Linked DNA regions of Accumulibacter sp.. The protein of the gene in region 3 binds, or shares a complex with, the protein of the main gene of each other region. Links are inferred from orthologs where the notes say so. Each region holds a gene or a part of one and is shown on either strand. Other genes may lie near its edges.

What was found.
Region 1: the proteins of V5B60_RS15130 (region 3) and V5B60_RS08805 are in contact, whole or in part, in a cryo-EM structure (PDB 9GE8), measured with the Escherichia coli proteins. The link is inferred for Accumulibacter sp. from one-to-one orthologs.
Region 2: the proteins of V5B60_RS15130 (region 3) and V5B60_RS08800 are in contact, whole or in part, in a cryo-EM structure (PDB 9GE8), measured with the Escherichia coli proteins. The link is inferred for Accumulibacter sp. from one-to-one orthologs.

What each region holds. Positions count from the first base shown.
Region 1 is NZ_JAZKUG010000001.1:2,036,795-2,039,896, reverse strand. Bases 167-3,102 are described here. They hold V5B60_RS08805 (ABC transporter ATP-binding protein), read right to left. Parts: upstream 2,010-3,102; coding sequence 1,323-2,009; downstream 167-1,322. Other genes in these bases: mnmH (tRNA 2-selenouridine(34) synthase MnmH), read left to right, coding at 2,657-3,102; V5B60_RS08800 (arylesterase), read left to right, coding at 2,008-2,628; hpnE (hydroxysqualene dehydroxylase HpnE), read left to right, coding at 167-1,402. Also shown: presqualene diphosphate synthase HpnD, read left to right, coding at 1-50; more of hpnE, read left to right, coding at 47-166.
Region 2 is NZ_JAZKUG010000001.1:2,035,914-2,039,078, reverse strand. Bases 1-2,999 are described here. They hold V5B60_RS08800 (arylesterase), read left to right. Parts: upstream 1-1,189; coding sequence 1,190-1,810; downstream 1,811-2,999. Other genes in these bases: mnmH (tRNA 2-selenouridine(34) synthase MnmH), read left to right, coding at 1,839-2,894; V5B60_RS08805 (ABC transporter ATP-binding protein), read right to left, coding at 505-1,191; hpnE (hydroxysqualene dehydroxylase HpnE), read left to right, coding at 1-584. Outside these bases: V5B60_RS08790 (OsmC family protein), read left to right, coding at 3,014-3,165. UniProt on the Escherichia coli protein: TesA is a multifunctional esterase that can act as a thioesterase, lysophospholipase and protease.
Region 3 is NZ_JAZKUG010000001.1:3,427,479-3,430,740, reverse strand. Bases 117-3,212 are described here. They hold V5B60_RS15130 (ABC transporter permease), read right to left. Parts: upstream 2,884-3,212; coding sequence 349-2,883; downstream 117-348. Other genes in these bases: V5B60_RS15135 (histidine phosphatase family protein), read right to left, coding at 117-198. Outside these bases: more of V5B60_RS15135, read right to left, coding at 1-116.

The DNA.
Region 1 (3,102 bases), 1.4 Mb from region 3 along the record:
CGCCGCTGCGCAAGCTGTGGATCGCCTGGCGCACCTGGGCGCGGGGATGAGGGCCGCCGTCGTCGGTGGCGGCTGGGCAGGACTGGCGGCGGCGGTCGAACTGGCGCAGGCGGGGTTCCGGGTCACCCTCTTCGAGGCCTCCAGGCAACTCGGCGGCCGCGCACGCAGCGTCGAGCTGCACGGGCATCGACTCGACAATGGGCAGCACATCCTGGTCGGCGCCTACCACGAAACCCTGCGCCTGATGCGGACGGTCGGCGCCGATCCCGAGCGACTGCTGCTGCGACTGCCGCTCGAGCTGCGCTTTCCCGGCAGCCTGCCGCGGCCCTTCCGGCTCCGTCTGCCCCGGCTGCCGCCGCCGTTGCATCTCGCCGCCGGACTGCTCGCTGCTGCCGGCCCGACGCTCAGCGAAAAGCTCGCGGCGGCCCGTTTTCTTCGCGCCCTGCAGCGCAACGGCTATCGCGTGCCGGAAGGCGACAGCGTCGCCGAACTGCTCGACCGCCACGGCCAGCGCGGCGCACTGCGCAGCCATCTCTGGGAAGCACTCTGCCTCGCCGCGCTGAATACGCCGCCGGCGGCCGCTTCCGCCCGCATCTTCGCCAACACCCTGCGGGACAGCCTCGGCAGCGGCCGCACGGCAACCGACCTGCTGCTGCCAGCCGCCGATCTCGACCAACTGCTGCCGGCCGCCGCAGCCAGCTTCATCCGCCGGCACGGTGGCGAGATTCGCAACGGCTGCCGGATTCGCCGCATCGAAGCGGGACCGGCAGTTCTCGGCGAGGCTTTCGACTGCGCCGTCCTCGCCGTCGCGGCGCAGCATGCGCCCGCTCTGCTCGCCGGCCACCGGGCCACGGCAGAGCTGGCACAGACCCTCGCCGCCTACCGCTTCGAACCGATCGCCACGGCCTACCTCGGCTTTCCGCCGCATGTCTCACTGCCGCTGCCGATGCTCGGCCTCGCCCCCCGTTCGTCGACTGACGTCGGCCAGTGGGTCTTCGACCGCGGCGCGCTCTGCGGCACCGCCGGCGTCCTGGCCTTCGTCCTCAGCGCCCACGGGCCATGGCAGGAGCTCGACAACGCGGCGCTGGCGGCGCGGCTCGTCGGGCAACTCGCGGCCACCCTGCGACGCAGCCTGCCACCCGTTCTCTGGCAGCAGGTCATTCGCGAGCAGCGGGCAACCTTTTCCTGCCGCCCCGGTCTTGCGCGCCCGGGCGCACGGACGGCACTCGCCGGCTGGTGGCTGGCGGGTGATCATGCCTGCGCCGACTATCCGGCGACGCTCGAGGCAGCGGTCCGCAGCGGCGTTGCCGCCGCCCGCGAGATCAGGGCATCTCTTCCAGCTGGCCGGCATGCATGCGCAAGCGCCGCGAGCAGCGGGCCGCAATCTCCTCGTCGTGGGTGACGAGGATCAGCGTCGTCCCGCGCTCGGCATTGAGCGCGAACATCAGCTCGATCACCTGGTGGCCGGTCGCAGCATCCAGGTTGCCCGTCGGCTCGTCGGCCAGCACCAGCCGCGGCCCGGGGGCAAAGGCGCGCGCCAGGGCGACGCGCTGCTGCTCGCCGCCCGACAGGTGCTTCGGATAGTGCCGCAGGCGCTCGCCCAGGCCAACGCGCTGCAGCCAGAACGCAGCCTGGGCGCGGGCATTGGCGGTGCCCGCGAGTTCGAGCGGCAGCATCACGTTCTCCAATGCCGTCAGCGACGGCAGCAACTGGAAGCTCTGAAAGACGAAGCCCAGCAGACGCCCGCGCAGCACCGCCCGCGCGTCCTCGTCGAGCCCGCCGAGTTCCTCGCCCGCCAGCCGTACCGAACCGCTGCTCGGCCGGTCCAGCCCGGCCAGCAGGCCGAGCAGCGTCGACTTGCCCGAACCCGACGCACCGACGATCGCCACCGTCTCCGCGGCGGCGACGACGAACGAAATATCGTGCAGAATGGTCAACGGCTCGCCACCGTTATCTACGCGTTTGGCGAGTTCCCTGACCTCAACGACCACCGATGTTTCCCGAACCATGCCCGCTTTCCCCAACTGTCGCCGCCTCCTGCTTGCCGGCCTGATGTTGCTCGCCAGCGGCACCGCCGGTGCGGCCATGAACATCCTCGTCTTCGGTGACTCGCTGTCGGCGGGCTACGGCATTCGCCAGGATGCCGCCTGGCCAGCCCTCTTGAGCCGGCGGCTGCAGGAGAAGAAGCTCGATTATAAGGTCGTCAACCTCAGCATCTCGGGTGAAACCACCAGCGGCGGCCGCGCACGGATCGACGACGCCCTCGACAGGCACTCGCCGCGGGTGGTCATCCTCGCGCTCGGCGCCAACGACGGCCTGCGCGGACTGCCACTGGCGCAACTGCGCGACAACCTGACGGCGATCGTCGCCAAAGCGCAGCAGAGGAATGCGCGCGTACTGCTCGTCGGCCAGCGCATCCCGCCCAACTACGGATCCTATGCCGCGCAGTTCCACGCCACCTTTGGCGAAGTGGCCAAGGCCCGCAAGACGGCACAAGTAGACTTCCTGCTCGACGGTGTCGCGACACAGGCACAGCTGTTCCAGGCCGACAACCTGCACCCGACCGCCGAGGCGCAGCCGCTATTGCTCGACAACATCTGGCGGGGACTGGCACCGCTGCTAAAATGAGGGCCCGAAAGCCGGAGACGCTGGCGGCATGAAACACGATATCGCGACGATCGGACAGCTTGCCGATCTGTCGGCCTTCGACGAGATCATCGATGTCCGCTCGCCGGCCGAGTTTGCCGACGACCACATTCCAGGATCGGTGAACTGCCCGGTGCTCGACGACCGGCAGCGCAGCGAGGTCGGCACGCTCTACAAACAGGTGTCACCCTTCGCCGCCCGCCGGATCGGAGCGGCCTACGTCGCCGAGAACATCGCCGGCCACCTGCGCAGCCACTTCTGCCAACGCGACAGGAACTGGCAACCTCTTGTCGTCTGCTGGCGGGGCGGTCAGCGCAGCGGCTCGCTGACGCACATCCTGCGGCGCATCGGCTGGGATGCGCAACAGCTCGCAGGCGGCTACAAGACCTATCGCCGGCTGGTCATCGCCGGTCTCGCCGAGATCCCCCGGGGCCTTTCGCTGCGGGTGCTCTGTGG
Region 2 (3,165 bases), 1.4 Mb from region 3 along the record:
ATGCGCCCGCTCTGCTCGCCGGCCACCGGGCCACGGCAGAGCTGGCACAGACCCTCGCCGCCTACCGCTTCGAACCGATCGCCACGGCCTACCTCGGCTTTCCGCCGCATGTCTCACTGCCGCTGCCGATGCTCGGCCTCGCCCCCCGTTCGTCGACTGACGTCGGCCAGTGGGTCTTCGACCGCGGCGCGCTCTGCGGCACCGCCGGCGTCCTGGCCTTCGTCCTCAGCGCCCACGGGCCATGGCAGGAGCTCGACAACGCGGCGCTGGCGGCGCGGCTCGTCGGGCAACTCGCGGCCACCCTGCGACGCAGCCTGCCACCCGTTCTCTGGCAGCAGGTCATTCGCGAGCAGCGGGCAACCTTTTCCTGCCGCCCCGGTCTTGCGCGCCCGGGCGCACGGACGGCACTCGCCGGCTGGTGGCTGGCGGGTGATCATGCCTGCGCCGACTATCCGGCGACGCTCGAGGCAGCGGTCCGCAGCGGCGTTGCCGCCGCCCGCGAGATCAGGGCATCTCTTCCAGCTGGCCGGCATGCATGCGCAAGCGCCGCGAGCAGCGGGCCGCAATCTCCTCGTCGTGGGTGACGAGGATCAGCGTCGTCCCGCGCTCGGCATTGAGCGCGAACATCAGCTCGATCACCTGGTGGCCGGTCGCAGCATCCAGGTTGCCCGTCGGCTCGTCGGCCAGCACCAGCCGCGGCCCGGGGGCAAAGGCGCGCGCCAGGGCGACGCGCTGCTGCTCGCCGCCCGACAGGTGCTTCGGATAGTGCCGCAGGCGCTCGCCCAGGCCAACGCGCTGCAGCCAGAACGCAGCCTGGGCGCGGGCATTGGCGGTGCCCGCGAGTTCGAGCGGCAGCATCACGTTCTCCAATGCCGTCAGCGACGGCAGCAACTGGAAGCTCTGAAAGACGAAGCCCAGCAGACGCCCGCGCAGCACCGCCCGCGCGTCCTCGTCGAGCCCGCCGAGTTCCTCGCCCGCCAGCCGTACCGAACCGCTGCTCGGCCGGTCCAGCCCGGCCAGCAGGCCGAGCAGCGTCGACTTGCCCGAACCCGACGCACCGACGATCGCCACCGTCTCCGCGGCGGCGACGACGAACGAAATATCGTGCAGAATGGTCAACGGCTCGCCACCGTTATCTACGCGTTTGGCGAGTTCCCTGACCTCAACGACCACCGATGTTTCCCGAACCATGCCCGCTTTCCCCAACTGTCGCCGCCTCCTGCTTGCCGGCCTGATGTTGCTCGCCAGCGGCACCGCCGGTGCGGCCATGAACATCCTCGTCTTCGGTGACTCGCTGTCGGCGGGCTACGGCATTCGCCAGGATGCCGCCTGGCCAGCCCTCTTGAGCCGGCGGCTGCAGGAGAAGAAGCTCGATTATAAGGTCGTCAACCTCAGCATCTCGGGTGAAACCACCAGCGGCGGCCGCGCACGGATCGACGACGCCCTCGACAGGCACTCGCCGCGGGTGGTCATCCTCGCGCTCGGCGCCAACGACGGCCTGCGCGGACTGCCACTGGCGCAACTGCGCGACAACCTGACGGCGATCGTCGCCAAAGCGCAGCAGAGGAATGCGCGCGTACTGCTCGTCGGCCAGCGCATCCCGCCCAACTACGGATCCTATGCCGCGCAGTTCCACGCCACCTTTGGCGAAGTGGCCAAGGCCCGCAAGACGGCACAAGTAGACTTCCTGCTCGACGGTGTCGCGACACAGGCACAGCTGTTCCAGGCCGACAACCTGCACCCGACCGCCGAGGCGCAGCCGCTATTGCTCGACAACATCTGGCGGGGACTGGCACCGCTGCTAAAATGAGGGCCCGAAAGCCGGAGACGCTGGCGGCATGAAACACGATATCGCGACGATCGGACAGCTTGCCGATCTGTCGGCCTTCGACGAGATCATCGATGTCCGCTCGCCGGCCGAGTTTGCCGACGACCACATTCCAGGATCGGTGAACTGCCCGGTGCTCGACGACCGGCAGCGCAGCGAGGTCGGCACGCTCTACAAACAGGTGTCACCCTTCGCCGCCCGCCGGATCGGAGCGGCCTACGTCGCCGAGAACATCGCCGGCCACCTGCGCAGCCACTTCTGCCAACGCGACAGGAACTGGCAACCTCTTGTCGTCTGCTGGCGGGGCGGTCAGCGCAGCGGCTCGCTGACGCACATCCTGCGGCGCATCGGCTGGGATGCGCAACAGCTCGCAGGCGGCTACAAGACCTATCGCCGGCTGGTCATCGCCGGTCTCGCCGAGATCCCCCGGGGCCTTTCGCTGCGGGTGCTCTGTGGCGCCACTGGCAGCGCCAAGAGCCGTATCCTGCAGGCGATCGGGGCGCGTGGCGAGCAGATCCTGGACCTCGAGGAGTTGGCCTGCCACAAGGGCTCGGTGCTGGGCGTCCTGCCCAACTGCCGGCAACCTTCGCAGAAAATGTTCGAATCGCGCCTGTTGACCGCGCTGACGGCGCTCGACCCCAGCCGGCGGGTGTTCGTCGAGGCCGAGAGTCGCAAGATCGGTTCGTTGCAGGTGCCTGAAACGCTGATCGCGACCATGCGCGCCGGTGAATGCATCACCATAGAGGCATCGATCGATTCCCGCGTCGACTTCCTCCTGCGCGATTACGAGTATTTCCTGGGCGACCCGGACTGGCTGCTCGCCCGCCTGCACGCCCTGCGCGATCTGCAGGGCAGCGAGGCAATCCAGCGCTGGTCGGGGTACGCGCGCAACGCTTCCTGGCGCGAACTGGTGCGGGAGTTGCTGCAACTGCACTATGACCCGCTCTATTGCCGCTCACAGAAACAGAACTACGCCGGCTTCACGGCGCCGGTGACCCTGTCCACCGCCGATCTGAGCGCCGGCGGCATCGACGCTCTGGCCAGCCGCATCTGCGGCGCTGCCTGATCGCCCGGTCGCCCGCTCAGAGCCAGGTGATCAGGTCGTGGCGCGCCACAGCGAAACGGAAAATGTGAGCCGCGACCGCCTTTCGATTATCATCCGTGCCATCGCGTCGGAGAAGCGGAATGACAGAAGACAGGCAGCACGATCGGGTCGTCGTCAGCGAAAACGGACGCGGACCTTACCAGCAGACGATCGAGATCGGCAAGCACCGGCTGCTCGCCGACGAGCCCCCCGCCCTGGGTGGCGAGGACAGCGGTCCGGCGCCCTTCGACCT
Region 3 (3,262 bases):
GGCCACCGTCGTCGCGCGGGCGCGCTCCGCCATCGAGCTGACGACGAGATCCGGAACCAGCTTGTGATGCTTGAGCCAAGCACCCATCTTCTGGCTGCCCAATCGGCCGCGATCGACCAGCGGCCGGTGAAAGTCCTCGTGGCCGGTACTCCAGTCGGACTTTCCGTGCCGCAGTACCAGCAGTGTCTTCTCGGTCATGACGCAAATACCCTCCCCGAAAATGGTTTGACAGAAGCGACGGCACGCGGCAGCAACCGTCCGCCAGCGCGACCCGTCACAAGCCACATGATACCGGAAGCCCGTTCGCCAGCGGCAGCCCGGCGGCCGGCCGCGCGCCGCACACGGCAGCTAGCTGCTGCCGGCGCGCAGCGCATCGAGCGGAGCACTCTGCAGCAGGCGGGCGGCAGCGAACCAGCCGACAGCAGTCACCAGCAGGGCACCACAACCGATCGCCAGCGGCAGCAGCCAAAGGTCGACCGCCACCTCGAAACGGAACACCTGCTGCGCCAGGAACTGGCCGACGGCGATCGCTGCGAGGGCGGCGATCAACCCGGCAAAGGCGCCGATGGCGGCGAACTCGGCCAGCAGCGCGCGCCGCAACTGTTCGCGCCGGGCACCCAGCGCGCGCATGACCGCCAGCTCGTAGCGCCGCTCCTCGGTTGCTGAAGCGAGCGCGGCATAGAGGACGATGCCGCCTGCCGCGAGCGTGAACAGGAAGACGAACTGCACCGCCTTCGCCACCTGTTCCATGATCGACTGCAGTTGGCGCAGGATCGCGGCGACATCGATGACGGTCAGGTTCGGGAAATCTCGTACCAGCCGATTGACCACGTCCGCTCTCTCCGCTGGCAGGTGAAAACTCGTGATCCAGCTTGCCGGATGGCCTTCGAGAACCACTGGCGGCGTCAGGACGAAGAAGTTGACGCGCATGGTGTCCCAGTTGACCTTGCGCAAACCAACGATCTTCAGGCCGATCATCTCCCCGGCGACGCCGAAGTCGATGCGATCGCCGACGACCAACCCGAGGGTCCGCGCCAACCCCTCCTCGACCGATGCCGGCGCCTCCTGCGCCCGACCGGCGAGTTCTCCCGGCAGGAACCAGCGACCGCCGGCGAGGCTGTTGCCGGCGGGCAGGTCCGGCCGCATCGACAGGTTGAATTCACGCTCGACCAGTCGCTGCGCGCGATCGTCCGTGTAGTTGGCAGCACGGACCTCGGCGCCGTTGATGCGCAGCAGCCGGCCGCGCACCATCGGCGCCAGCTCGGCCGACACCCCTTGCGCCAAGAGCGCCGAGCGCACCGCCTCGACCTGTTCGGGCTGGATGTTGACGACGAAGCGGTTGGGCGCATCCGCCGGCACCGCCTGCCGCCAGGCATCGAGCAGGTCACCACGCACCGCCGTCAGCAAGAGCAAGGCCATGAAGCCGAGCGCCAGGGCGACGATCTGCACGACGCTGGCGTGCGCCCGTCGCTCGAGGCTCGCCAGCCCGTAACGCCAGCCGATCCCTGCCCCGCCGAACGCACGGCCACCGCCGCGCAGCGCTGCTGCCAGCCGGATGGCAATGCGTGCCGCGATGGCAAACAGCAGCATCGCCATGCTGAAGCCGGCGAGCACCCAGGCACCCAGTTCGACCTCGCCGGCAACCCAGAACATCAGTCCGGCCAGAGCCAGGAAACCCAGCAGGTAGCCGACGACGGTACCGCCCTGCGGACTGCCGAGTTCACGGCGCAGGACGCGCAAGGTCGGCACCCGGTTGAGCTGCAGCAAGGGCGGTACGGCGAAGCCGAAGAGCAGCAGCAGACCGACGGCGATACCCTGCAGCGCCGGCATTGGCCCCGGCGACGGCAGCGGTGTCGCCAGCAGTTGTGCCAGCCACGCATGCAGGGCGAAATGCGCGACGTAGCCGAGGACACATCCGCCGAGGGCAGCGAGCAGGCCAAGGACGGCGAACTGGCCGAGATGCAGGCGCAACAACAGCGCCTGCGTCGCGCCGAGGCAGCGCATCACGGCGCAGGGATCGAGGTGGCGCTGCACGTAACGGCGAGCGGCCAGCGCCACCGCCACCGCCGCCAATACCACGGTCAGCAGTGCCGCCAGGCCAAGGAACTTTTGCGCCCGATCGAGCGCGCTGCGAATTTCGGGACGCCCGTTCTGCGGATCCTCGACCCGCTGCCCGCGTGCCAGCTGTCCTTCGATCTCGCGCTGGAAGCGCTTGACCAGCGGCAGATCACCAGCCAGCAGCAGGCGGTACGCCACCCGACTGCCGACCTGCAGCAGCGCCGTCGCCGGCAGATCGTCGAGATTCATCAGCAGGCGTGGTGCGACGCTGAAGAAGTTGATGCCGCGGTCGGGCTCGAGCGTCAGCACTGCGCCCACCCGCAGCGTCGTCTGTCCGACAGCGATCCGGTCACCGACCTCGGCGCCGAGCGCCGACGCCAGCCGTTCGTCGATCCAGGTCGTGCCGGGCGGCGGGATTCCCACTGCCGGCGCATCGACTGCATTCAGCGCCGGCGCGACGCGCAGCGAACCGCGCAGTGGATAGCCGGCAGCGACGGCCTTGATCTCGCTGAGTTGCGCGCGCAGGGCGTCGCCCTCGCCATGCGTCACCATGCTCGGGAAGGTCACGGTCGCAACCTCCTGCAGGCCGAGCGCGCGGGCGCGCGCGACGATGTTCGCCGGCCACGGCTGATCGGCAGTCAACAGGAGATCGGCTCCGAGCAGCTGATGCGACTCGCGATCGAGCGCCTGTCGGACCCGGTCGGCGAAGAAGCCGACCGCGGTCAGCGCGGCGACGGCTACCGCCAGCGCCGTTGCCAACAGACGCAACTCACCACCGCGCGCGTCGCGGCGCAGCATGCGCCAGGAAAAGGAGATCACTTGCATGACACGATTCGTTTCGGGCAACCCTGAGGCTGCGGCGAGCGGCTGGCGAGTGGGCGACGGGTTCCTTGCGCACGCGCCGCTCTCCGCCTGCTCCCGGCAACAGCGACGGCCTTGGCAAGGCCGGGCCTCCGGGCCACCGCGCCAAACGGAAGAACCCGCTCAGACCGTTCGAGGATACTCGAGTTCAGTCGCGCGATTGCGTCACGGGCGACCCTTCTGCCTGCTACAATGATTCCGGGATTCTGGCAAATGGGGTCGCGCAGGAGGGGGTTCCTGCCGCGGGCTCCGGAGCCGGGCGGGAGTGGACGAAACGTCGCCGAGATCGCTGCCGGCAGTGCGCCGGTCGGGACAAGCGACACGGACCGTCCGCGGGATGCGT